DNA from 3 places in the Pseudoxanthomonas sp. LH2527 genome. Region 2 is predicted to be linked to each of the others. Evidence: predicted binding sites of a transcription regulator. Region 2 holds the regulator's gene; each other region holds the start of a gene.

Region 1 (3,276 bases), on a different contig from region 2:
CTGCGCTTTCCTCCATGCGTCCCGACCCCACGGGGTGGACGTCTCACCGGGAGCGCTCCATGCCTCGCTACCCCTTGCCTGTCCTTCCCCGCCCCGGCGTTCCGCCTCGCGGTGGCTGGCTGCGCCCGGCATCGCGACCATGAACGCCGTGGCCGTCCCGCTGTGCGAGCGCTGCGATGCCGTGTGCTGCCGGCTGACCGTGGTCCTGCAGCCGGAAGACCGGGTGCCCGAGCACCTGACCTCCTACACCGACGCCGGCCTGCACGTGATGGCGCGCGATGAGGAAGGCTGGTGCGTGGCGATCGACGCGGCGCGCATGTGCTGCTCGATCTACGAGACCCGCCCCGACATCTGCCGCCGCTTCGTCATGGCCGGCCCCTACTGCCGCGACGTGCGTGCCGAGTATCTCGATCGCACATCGCGCGGCATTCCGCTCACCCTCTACTGAAGGAACTTCCATGGCCCGTCCCCGCAAGAACGCCTCAGCCGACGCCCCCACCGACAGCGCCCAGGGCGCCAGCCGCGTGTTCGCCCGTCGCCCCGCGAGCCCGCGTGGCGCACTGACCAGCGACACCATCGCCGCCGACATGGACGCGTTCCGTCGCGCGGGCGGCACCATCGAGATCATGGGAACGACGAACACCCTACTGAAGATAGGACAGGTGAGCGCTGCGTCGTCCTCGCCGGCGAAGGCCGACAAGAGCCCGGCCAAGGCGCGGCGCTGACCGGGGCATCGGCGCGGCGGGGCGTTGCTTGCGGCATGGCGGAGGTCACCCCCGCCCGCCCCGGCCACAAGCCGCGATAGACGGGTTCAGCCCGCGAACACCGGCTCCAGCATCCGGAACGTGCCCGCGTCCGCATCCATCTCCACCTTGCCGCCGACCGGCACGATGAACTGCTGGCGGATGTGGCCGATCATCGCGCCGCGGTAGGTCGGCACCTTCAGCGGCAGGAAGTAGTCGTCGAAGATCTGCGGCAGCGTCAGCGAGCCGTAGCCGCCGCCGGGATCGCACTCGGTGCATTCGCCGAAGATGATGCCCTTGACCTTGTCCAGCGCACCCATCAGGCGCAACGTGCTGAGCATGCGGTCGATGCGGTACGGCGCTTCGGACACGTCTTCCAGGAACAGGATCTTGCCGCTGAAGTCCGGCAGGTACGGCGAACCCGCCAGCGCCACCAGCACCGACAGGTTGCCGCCCACCAGCTCGCCCTGCGCCTTGCCACCGGTGATCGTCACGGTGCGGTTCTTGCGTTGCACCAGTTCATCGCCCTTGTCGGCGCTGTTGGCGTACTGCATCTGCTCGCGCTGGAAGAACACGCGGCGGAACTGGTCGGCGTTGAAGCTGTTCCAGCTGCCGATGCCGATGGGGCCATGGAAGCTGACCAGCCCCGCCTGCGACAGCAGCGCGTTGTGCAGGGCGGTGATGTCGGAATAGCCCAGCAGGATCTTCGGGTTGCGGCGGATCATGCCGTAGTCGAGCAGCGGCAGCAGGCGCGCCGCACCGGAACCGCCCCGCGCACAGATGATCGCCTTCACCTCGCGGTCGGCGAACATCGCGTTGAGATCACCGGCACGTTCGGCATCGGTGCCGGCCAGATGGCCGCGACGCGCGGCCAGATGCGGCGCCACCTTGACCTTCAGGCCCAGTGCTTCCATGGCCTCGCGAGCTAGCTGCAGGTCGAGCGGCTCGTCGGTGGCGGCGGACGGACTGACCAGCGCCACGGTGTCGCCGGGCTTCAGCGCCGGCGGCAGCAGGCGCGCGCGCGACGGCGCTGCCGAGGCGGTGGAACCGACCGCGAACGGTACGGTGGATGCAGCGGCCATCAGGGCCGCACTGCCAAGGAAATGTCGCCTGTTCATGCCACCTCGATTGGACATCGCATGGATCGGGCCTTCATCGTACCCGCTGCGGGTGCGGCGGACACGCATCATCATGCGCCTTGCCACTGGCCCACCATCACTGCCTTTGTCGTAGAGCTGTGGTATCCATCGGCACTGCAAGGAGCGAACCCCATGGCCAGGATCCAGCGACCGTTCTATCCCATCATCTACGTCCGCGGTTACGCGATGACCCGCGACGAGGTGATCCAGACCACCTCCACGCCATACATGGGCTTCGAGGCCGGCTCCACCAAGATCCGCCAGGCGCAGGACGGGCGCATCGTGAAGTTCGTGTTCGAATCGCCGCTGGTACGGCTGATGAAGGACTACGACTACCGCGACACCTATGCGGCCGGCGCCGAGAACGCCGGCAAGCTATCGCCGCGCAGCATCGTGATCCACCGCTACTACGATGCTGCCGATCCCGCCTTCGGCGACGGCAAGGCACTGTCCATCCCCGACGCCGCCAAGGCGTTGGCCGCGCGCATCACCGATCTGCGCGACCGCGTCTGCGGCAACAGCGAAGCCGACCGCAAGGCCTTCCGCGTCTACCTGGTGGCGCATTCGATGGGCGGGCTGATCTGCCGCTGCCTGCTGCAGAACCCGGACATCGCCAGCGCCGAGGTACGCGGGCTGGTGGACAAGGTGTTCACCTACGCCACTCCGCACAACGGCATCGAGATGGGCGGCATCAACGTGCCCAGCCTGCTGTCGATCAACGACATGGACAATTTCAACCGCGGCGTGATGGCCAAGTACCTCAAGGTGCCGAAGGACAAGGTCAATACGCTCGGCGATTCCGGCTTCCCGCCCGAGCGCTTCTTCAGCCTGGTCGGTACCAACAGCCGCGACTACGCGGTGGCGCACGGCCTGTCGTCCATGGCGGCCGGGCAGATGAGCGACGGGCTGGTGCGGATCGAGAACGCCTACGTGGCGAACAGCCCGCGCGCCTTCGTCAACCGCAGCCACAGCGGCTTCTTCGGCATCGTCAATTCCGAAGAGGGCTACCAGAACCTCTCGCGCTTCCTGTTCGGCGACCTCAGCGCCACCGCCCGGCTGGACATCAGCGCGCTGCCGTTCCCGCCGGAGATCGAACAGGCACGCAAGCGCGGCAAGAAGATCGCCTCGTCGTACTACATCGAGACCACGGTGGCGCCACGCGGCGCCTACACCTACGACCTGACCTCGCGCACCAAGGCGCACGAGAGCGCGGTGCGCCGCGAATATGCCGAACTGTTTGGCCCGGACGGTACGCTCATCCGCAATGCGCGTGCGCCGGTGCTGTTCTCGGTCTACCTGGACAGCTCGAAGATCACCGCCGGCAGCGAAGTGTCCTTCTCGATCGACCTGGCGGTGTCCACCGCCGGTTACGAAGTCGACGGCGCCCTGTTCCT
Region 2 (3,276 bases):
GCCTTGCTGACGCGGTAGTGCGCGTGGCCCTGGGCGGCCACCTGCGGCAGGTGGGTGACGCACAACACCTGCCGCTGGGCGCCGAGGGCGCGCAGCTTCTGGCCGACGATCTCGGCCACGGCGCCGCCGATGCCGGTGTCCACTTCGTCGAAGATCATGGTCGGCACGGCATCCAGGCCCAGCGCGGCGACTTCGATCGCCAGCGAAATGCGTGCGAGCTCGCCGCCGGAGGCGACCTTGCGCAGCGGGCGTGGCGGCTGCCCGGCGTTGGCGGAGACCAGGAATTCGACCCGTTCGGCGCCGGTCGGGTCGGGGCGCTCGCTGTCCTGGGCTTCCAGTGCGATCTCGAAGCGGCCGCCGCCCATGCCCAGCTCGGCGATCAGCGCGGTGGTGGTCTCGCCCAGTGCCTTGGCGGCGCGCTGGCGGGTGCGGGTCAGGGCGGCGGCGGCATCGCGCCACTGCGCCCGGGTCGTGTCGATCTCGCTGTTGAGCTGGAGCAGGCGCTCGCCGGCCCCGCGCAGCGATTCGAGTTCGGCGGCCAGGCGGTCGTGCTGCTCCTGCAGGCCGTCCAGCGGCACCCGGTGCTTGCGGGCCAGGTCGTGCACGCGGGCGAGCTTGCGCTCCAGCGCGTCGAACTGCAGTGGTTCGCCGTCGAGGTCGTCGCGCACCTGGCCCAGCAGCGACACGGCCTCCTCGATCTGGATCGCGGCGCCCTCCAACAATGCGTCCACGTCGCGCAGGCGGGGCTCGTGTTCGGCCTGCCGGGCAAGCTCGGCGCGGACCTGTTGCAGTTGGCGCGTCAGCGAGGGCGCATCGTCGCTGGCCAGTTCGCCCAGGGCGGCATCGCAGGCCTGGATCAGGCCGGCGGCGTGCGCCTGCCGGCGGTGGCTGGCCACCAGTGTCTCCAGCGCGGCGGGCGCCAGGTCCTCGCGCTGCAGTTCCGCCAGTTGGTGTTCCAGATAGTTGATCCGGTCGGAGACATCACCCTGGCTGGACAGTTGTTCGCGCTCGCGCAGCAGCGAGGTCCAGCGGCGGGCGGCGTCGCGGACGGCGGTCCGTTCGCCCTCATTGCGGGCGAAGGCGTCCAGCAGGTCCAGCTGGCTGTTGCGGGCGAGCAGGGCCTGATGTTCGTGCTGGCCATGGATTTCCACCAGCCGGCTCGCCAGTTCGGTCAGCTGCGACAGCGTGACGCTGCGGCCGTTGATCCAGGCGCGCGAACCGCCATCGGCCCGGATCACCCGGCGCAACTGGCACTGGCCGTCGTCGTCCAGCGCGTTGTCGGCCAGCCACGCCTGCGCCGGCGATCCCGCGGCAGCGGCAAATTCGGCCGAGAGTTCCGCGCGCTCGGCGCCGTGGCGGACCACACCGCTGTCGGCCCGCAGGCCGGACAGGAAACCCAGCGCGTCCACCAGCAGCGACTTGCCGGCGCCGGTTTCACCGGAAATGACGGTCATGCCATCGCCGAATTCCAGTTCGGCGGCACGGACGACGGCGAAATCCTTGAGGGCGAGGTGTCTGAGCATGCGGCGGATTGTAAGCGGAGCCGGCTCACGTACTGAGACAGCGGCGACGGTCCGCTTGCAAAGGGGGCGGTGCGACGTTATCTAACGGGTATGCATTCGCCATCGCCCCCGCTGGATCCGCGCGCCCGCCAGTTGCTGCGCACGCTGATCTCGCGCTACATCCGCGACGGCGAGCCGGTAGGGTCGCAGACGCTGGCCCGGCACGCCGGGCTGGAGGTCAGCCCGGCGACCATCCGCAACATCCTGTCGGAACTGGAAGAGGTCGGGCTGTTGAGTTCGCCGCACACGTCCGCCGGGCGTATCCCGACCGCGCAGGGCTACCGGGTGTTCGTCGACAGCCTGGTGCAGGTGAAGTCGCTGGGCGAGGGCGAGGTGGCGCGCCTGCGTGCCGAACTGTCGGCCGGCGCCGGCACCCAGGCCCTGCTGGGCAACGCCTCCGAGCTGCTGTCGGCGATGACCCACTTCGTCGGCGTGGTCAGCGTGCCGCGGCGGGAACAGTTCGCCTTCCGCTACATCGACTTCGTGCCGCTGGATGGCCAGCGGGTGATGGCGATCCTGGTGTTCGCCGACAACGACGTGCAGAACCGGGTCATCGAGACCCGTCGCGTCTACGAGCGGTCGGAGCTGGAGCGTATCGCCAACTATCTGAACACCCAGTTCGCCGGCCGGCCGCTGTCGGAGATCCGCGCCAACCTGCTGCACGACCTGCGCCGGGCACAGACCGAAATGGAAGGCCTGCTGGCCGAATCCATCGAGCTGGCCGAACAGGCCCTCACGCCACCCGGCGACGACGTGGTGCTGGCCGGGCAGACCCGGTTGATGGGCGTGCAGGAGCTGTCCGACCTGGAACGGCTGCGCGACCTGTTCGAGGCCTTCGCCCGCAAGCGCGAGATCCTGCAGCTGCTGGAACGCACGATCCGCGCCCCGGGCGTGCGCATCTTCATCGGCGAGGACACCGGGCTGGCGCCGCACGACGGCGTGTCGGTGGTGACCGCGCCGTACATGGCGGGCGGGCAGGTACTCGGCGTGCTGGGCGTGATCGGGCCCACGCGCATGGCCTACGACCGGGTCATCCCGGTGGTGCAGGCCGCGGCCGATGTCCTGGGCGCGGCCTTGAATCCGGAATCCACGGCCCCATAGGTTCCCGGTCGGGCGGCTGGACCTGCCGCCAGGGAACCGAAATGAACGAACAACACGATTACGACGACGCTCAGGGCCAGGCGCCCGAGTCCCCCGAGGCCGATGCCGCGCTGCTGGCCGAGCTGGAAACGCTGCGCAACGAGCTGGACCAGCTGCGCGCCACCACGCTGCTGGAGCGCGCCGACCTGGAAAACCAGCGCAAGCGCGTGGCCCGCGACATCGAGCAGGCCCGCAAGTTCGCCAACGAGCGCCTGCTGGGCGACCTGCTGCCGGTGTTCGACAGCCTCGACGCCGGCCTGGCGGCCGCGGGCACGGAGCCCAGTCCGTTGAAGGACGGCCTGGAACTGACCTTCAAGCAGCTGCTCAAGGTCGCCGGCGACAACGGCCTGGTGCTGCTCGACCCCACCGGCGAAGCCTTCAACCCCGATCACCACCAGGCCATCAGCCAGGCCGACGCGCCCGACGCGGCGCCCGGCAGCGTGGTGCAGGTGTTCCAGAAGGGCTACGTGCTCAACGGCCGCCTGCTGCGTCCGGCGCTGGTCGTGGTGGCCAGGCACGACTGAACACCGCCGCGATGGCGCTTGAACCGCGCCATCGCATCCCTATATCGGGA
Region 3 (3,276 bases), on a different contig from region 2:
CACGCAGCAGGATATCCGCAAGATCTGGAGTGGCAACCTATTGCGGGTGATCAGGGAAGCCCGAGCGATCGCAAAGGACTGAGGGCTTTCGCGGCCACCACGTCCATGCATGCGAGGCAAGACAACATTCCGGTCTGCGCCACGGAGGTAGACGTCATGGAAGAGTCCATCACGGCGCGGCGGTTCACCGCGACGCTTTCTCGCGACATCCCGCGGCACTGGTTGCCGGGCAACGAAGTGGTGTCGTCGCTGCTCAACGCCTACACCGTCCTGGTGCCGGCCAATGAAGCGTTCTACATCCGCACGCTCAATGCCTGCACGCCGCGGTTGCAGGATGAGGGCCTGCGCCAGCGCTGTCAGGCCTTCATCCGGCAGGAGGCGCAGCACGGCGTGGCGCACAAGCGGTACTGGGACAACCTGGACGCGCAGGGCTATGCGTATCGCGGCATCGAGCGTGTGGTGGACCGTGGCCTCTTCCGGGTCATGGACCGGGTGGCGCCGCTATGGCTGCGGGTGTCGCTGGTGAGTTGCGTCGAACACATCAATGCGTTCCTCGGCTACGAGTTCCTGGCGCAATCCATCCTCGCCAACGCCGATCCGCGCGTGCGCGACCTGATGGAGTGGCATTTTGCCGAGGAGATCGAGCATCGCGCGGTCGCGTTCGATCTGCTGCAGGCGGTATCGCCCCGTTATCCCGTGCGCGTGATCGGTGCGGTGATGACCACCACGCTCTTCTATCTGTTGCTCGCCAGTCTGGCGGCGTTGCTGCTCGCGCAGGATGGCCGCTTGTGGCGAATGGCCACGTGGCGGCAGCTGACGCATCACCTCGGCGCCGGGCACGGCATGGCTCGACGCACCCTTGGACACCTGCGCGACTACCTGCGTCCCCGATTCCATCCCTCCCGTCTGGCGGACGCCGATGCCCTGGCCGCCACCGTGTTGGCGCGGCAGGCCGCTGCGGAGCCGCCTTCGATCATGGCAATGCCGCCGCGAACCTGAATGAAAACCCGCCTGTGCTTCAGCCTGCGGACGGCCACGGATCAGGCGTCGCGCGCCGGATTCGCAAACCCCTGATTCCAAAGACTATCCGGCCGCGGGTCCGGCACGTGTCCTGTCGTTGCACGGCTGGAACAATACGGAACTTCCGGCACGGTTAGCAGTCGAACCCCCTGACTGCTAACATCCTTGCCCATGAGCCAGATGACCCCCACTACCGCCCTGGTCGCCAATAACCTGCCGATCCCCAGTGCCCTTGGATCGCTCGACGCCTACATCAGCGCCGTGCACCAGATCCCGGTGCTGACGGTCGAAGACGAGCGCTCGCTCGCCAACCGTTACCGCGAGGACGAAGACCTCGACGCCGCCCGCGAGCTGGTGCATTCGCACCTGCGCTTCGTCGTGCACGTCGCCCGCGGCTACAACGGTTACGGCCTGCCGCTGGGCGACCTGATCCAGGAAGGCAACATCGGCCTGATGAAGGCGGTCAAGCGTTTCGACCCCGACATGGGCGTGCGCCTGGTGAGCTTTGCAGTGCACTGGATCCGTGCCGAGATGCACGAGTTCATCCTGAAGAACTGGCGCATCGTGAAGGTCGCCACGACCAAGGCGCAGCGCAAGCTGTTCTTCAACCTGCGCAAGTCGAAGACGCGCCTGGGCTGGATGAATGCCGAGGAAGTCAGCGCCATCGCCAAGGACCTCAACGTGTCCGAACGCGAAGTGATGGAGATGGAATCCCGCCTGTCCGGCCGCGACATCGGCTTCGATGCGCCGTCGGATGAAGACGAGGACCATGCGCCGCCTTCGCCTGCCAGCTATCTGGTGGCGCGCGACGAGGATCCGTCGCAGGCTTACGAGCGTGCCGACAGCGAAGACAACCAGATGGAACTGCTGCGTGAAGGGCTGGCGAACCTCGATGAGCGCTCACGCGACATCATCAAGCGCCGCTGGCTGGATGGCGAAAGCAAGGTCACGCTGCAGGAACTGGCCGACGAGTACGGCATCTCCGCCGAGCGCGTCCGCCAGGTCGAAGCGAATGCGCTGAAAAAGATGAAGGCGTTGTTCGCGGCCTGACCTGCTGCTTAGTGATGCGATATCGAAGAGGCCCCTGTGGGGCCTCTTTTTTTGGTGCCGACCGGCGACGGATGTGGTCCACTACGCCGCGATCCGCCTGGGGCGGCACGACATCTAAAGGAGCAGCGCATGGGGTGGGGCAACAAGCGGCAGTGGGGACTGGCGGTGGTGTTGGCGTGCGGCGTGCTGACGGGCGCGGCCATCGCGCCGGCGATGGCCGCAGGAAGCGACAACACCAAGTCGCAGGGCGAAGAACGCGGCGTGCGTTTCAGCATCGATCGCGAGGAGTACGACGCCCAGGCGCGTGCCGCGATGCAGGTCGATCCCGTGGTATCCGCCCATCTGGGCGCGATCCGCAAGGTGGCGTTGGACGATGCGGCCAGCATGGACGAACCCGGCCCCGATGTACTGGTGTTCGATGTCGAAGGCAGCCGCGGCAAGGGCCGCGTCACGGCGCGCTTCCTCACCGTCAGCGCTACGCAGGAGGCGCTCGGTCCCGGCGTGCTGGTCATGCAGGATGGCACCGAGCATGCGATCGAAGGCGATGCCGATGCCTTGGCGGCCGAGGATGATCATCACGGGCACGACCATGATGAAGACCTCGAGACCGGTGCCGGTCTCTTCACCCGCCAGGCACAGGACGCCGCGCAACGCTATCCGCTGATCCGCCAGCACATCGGGCAGATCACCGCGTTCGAGATCGACAGCGACGCGACGGGCGCGGCGCCGGGCATGAATACCTTCGTGTTCGACCTGACCGGCGACAAGGGCCGTGGCAGACTCGAAGCCGATTTCATCACCGTCAGCGCCGATACCGAACGTCTCGGCAAGGGCGTGCTGACGCTGGCCGATGGTCGTCGGCTGCCGTTCGATGGCGAACCGCCGGGCGAGGACGAAGCGGACGATGGCGTCGATGCCGATGACCTGTTCGGCGACATGCACGACAACATCTTCACCCGCCAGGCCCGCGAGGCCGTGCAGCGCTATCCGCTGGTGCAGCAGCATATCGGCACGCTGAGCACGTTCGAGATCGACATGATGGCCAGCGGCGAGGCCGAGGGCATCGACGCCTTCGTGTTCAACCTGGTGGGCGATAAGGGCCGCGGGCGTATCGTCGCCGACTTCATCACCGTGGACGCCGATACCGAGCGCCTGGGCAAGGGCGTACTGACGCTCGCCGACGGCCGCGAGATCGCCTTCGAGGGC

Evidence for each region. Region 2 encodes HrcA, which represses chaperone genes, less so after heat shock. Its sites were predicted from a motif close to TTNGCACTCNNNNNNNNNGAGTGCNAA; they were not measured.
Region 1: MMG85_RS15235 (LD-carboxypeptidase) is a predicted target of HrcA. The motif match lies at 1,942-1,968, and genes of this name have one in related genera.
Region 3: rpoH (RNA polymerase sigma factor RpoH) is a predicted target of HrcA. The motif match lies at 1,154-1,180, and genes of this name have one in related genera.

What each region holds. Positions count from the first base shown of each region.
Region 1 is NZ_JAKZBW010000030.1:16,841-20,116, reverse strand. Features, by position in the region: gene MMG85_RS15245 (YkgJ family cysteine cluster protein) at 140-448, shown strand; gene MMG85_RS15240 (hypothetical protein) at 459-725, shown strand; gene MMG85_RS15235 (LD-carboxypeptidase) at 812-1,861, opposite strand; gene MMG85_RS15230 (hypothetical protein) at 2,015-3,276, shown strand, end outside.
Region 2 is NZ_JAKZBW010000001.1:121,244-124,519, forward strand. Features, by position in the region: gene recN (DNA repair protein RecN) at 1-1,523, opposite strand, end outside; gene hrcA (heat-inducible transcriptional repressor HrcA) at 1,614-2,663, shown strand; gene grpE (nucleotide exchange factor GrpE) at 2,705-3,226, shown strand.
Region 3 is NZ_JAKZBW010000004.1:116,831-120,106, reverse strand. Features, by position in the region: gene MMG85_RS04070 (dipeptidase) at 1-82, shown strand, start outside; gene MMG85_RS04065 (metal-dependent hydrolase) at 157-999, shown strand; gene rpoH (RNA polymerase sigma factor RpoH) at 1,192-2,070, shown strand; gene MMG85_RS04055 (hypothetical protein) at 2,200-3,276, shown strand, end outside.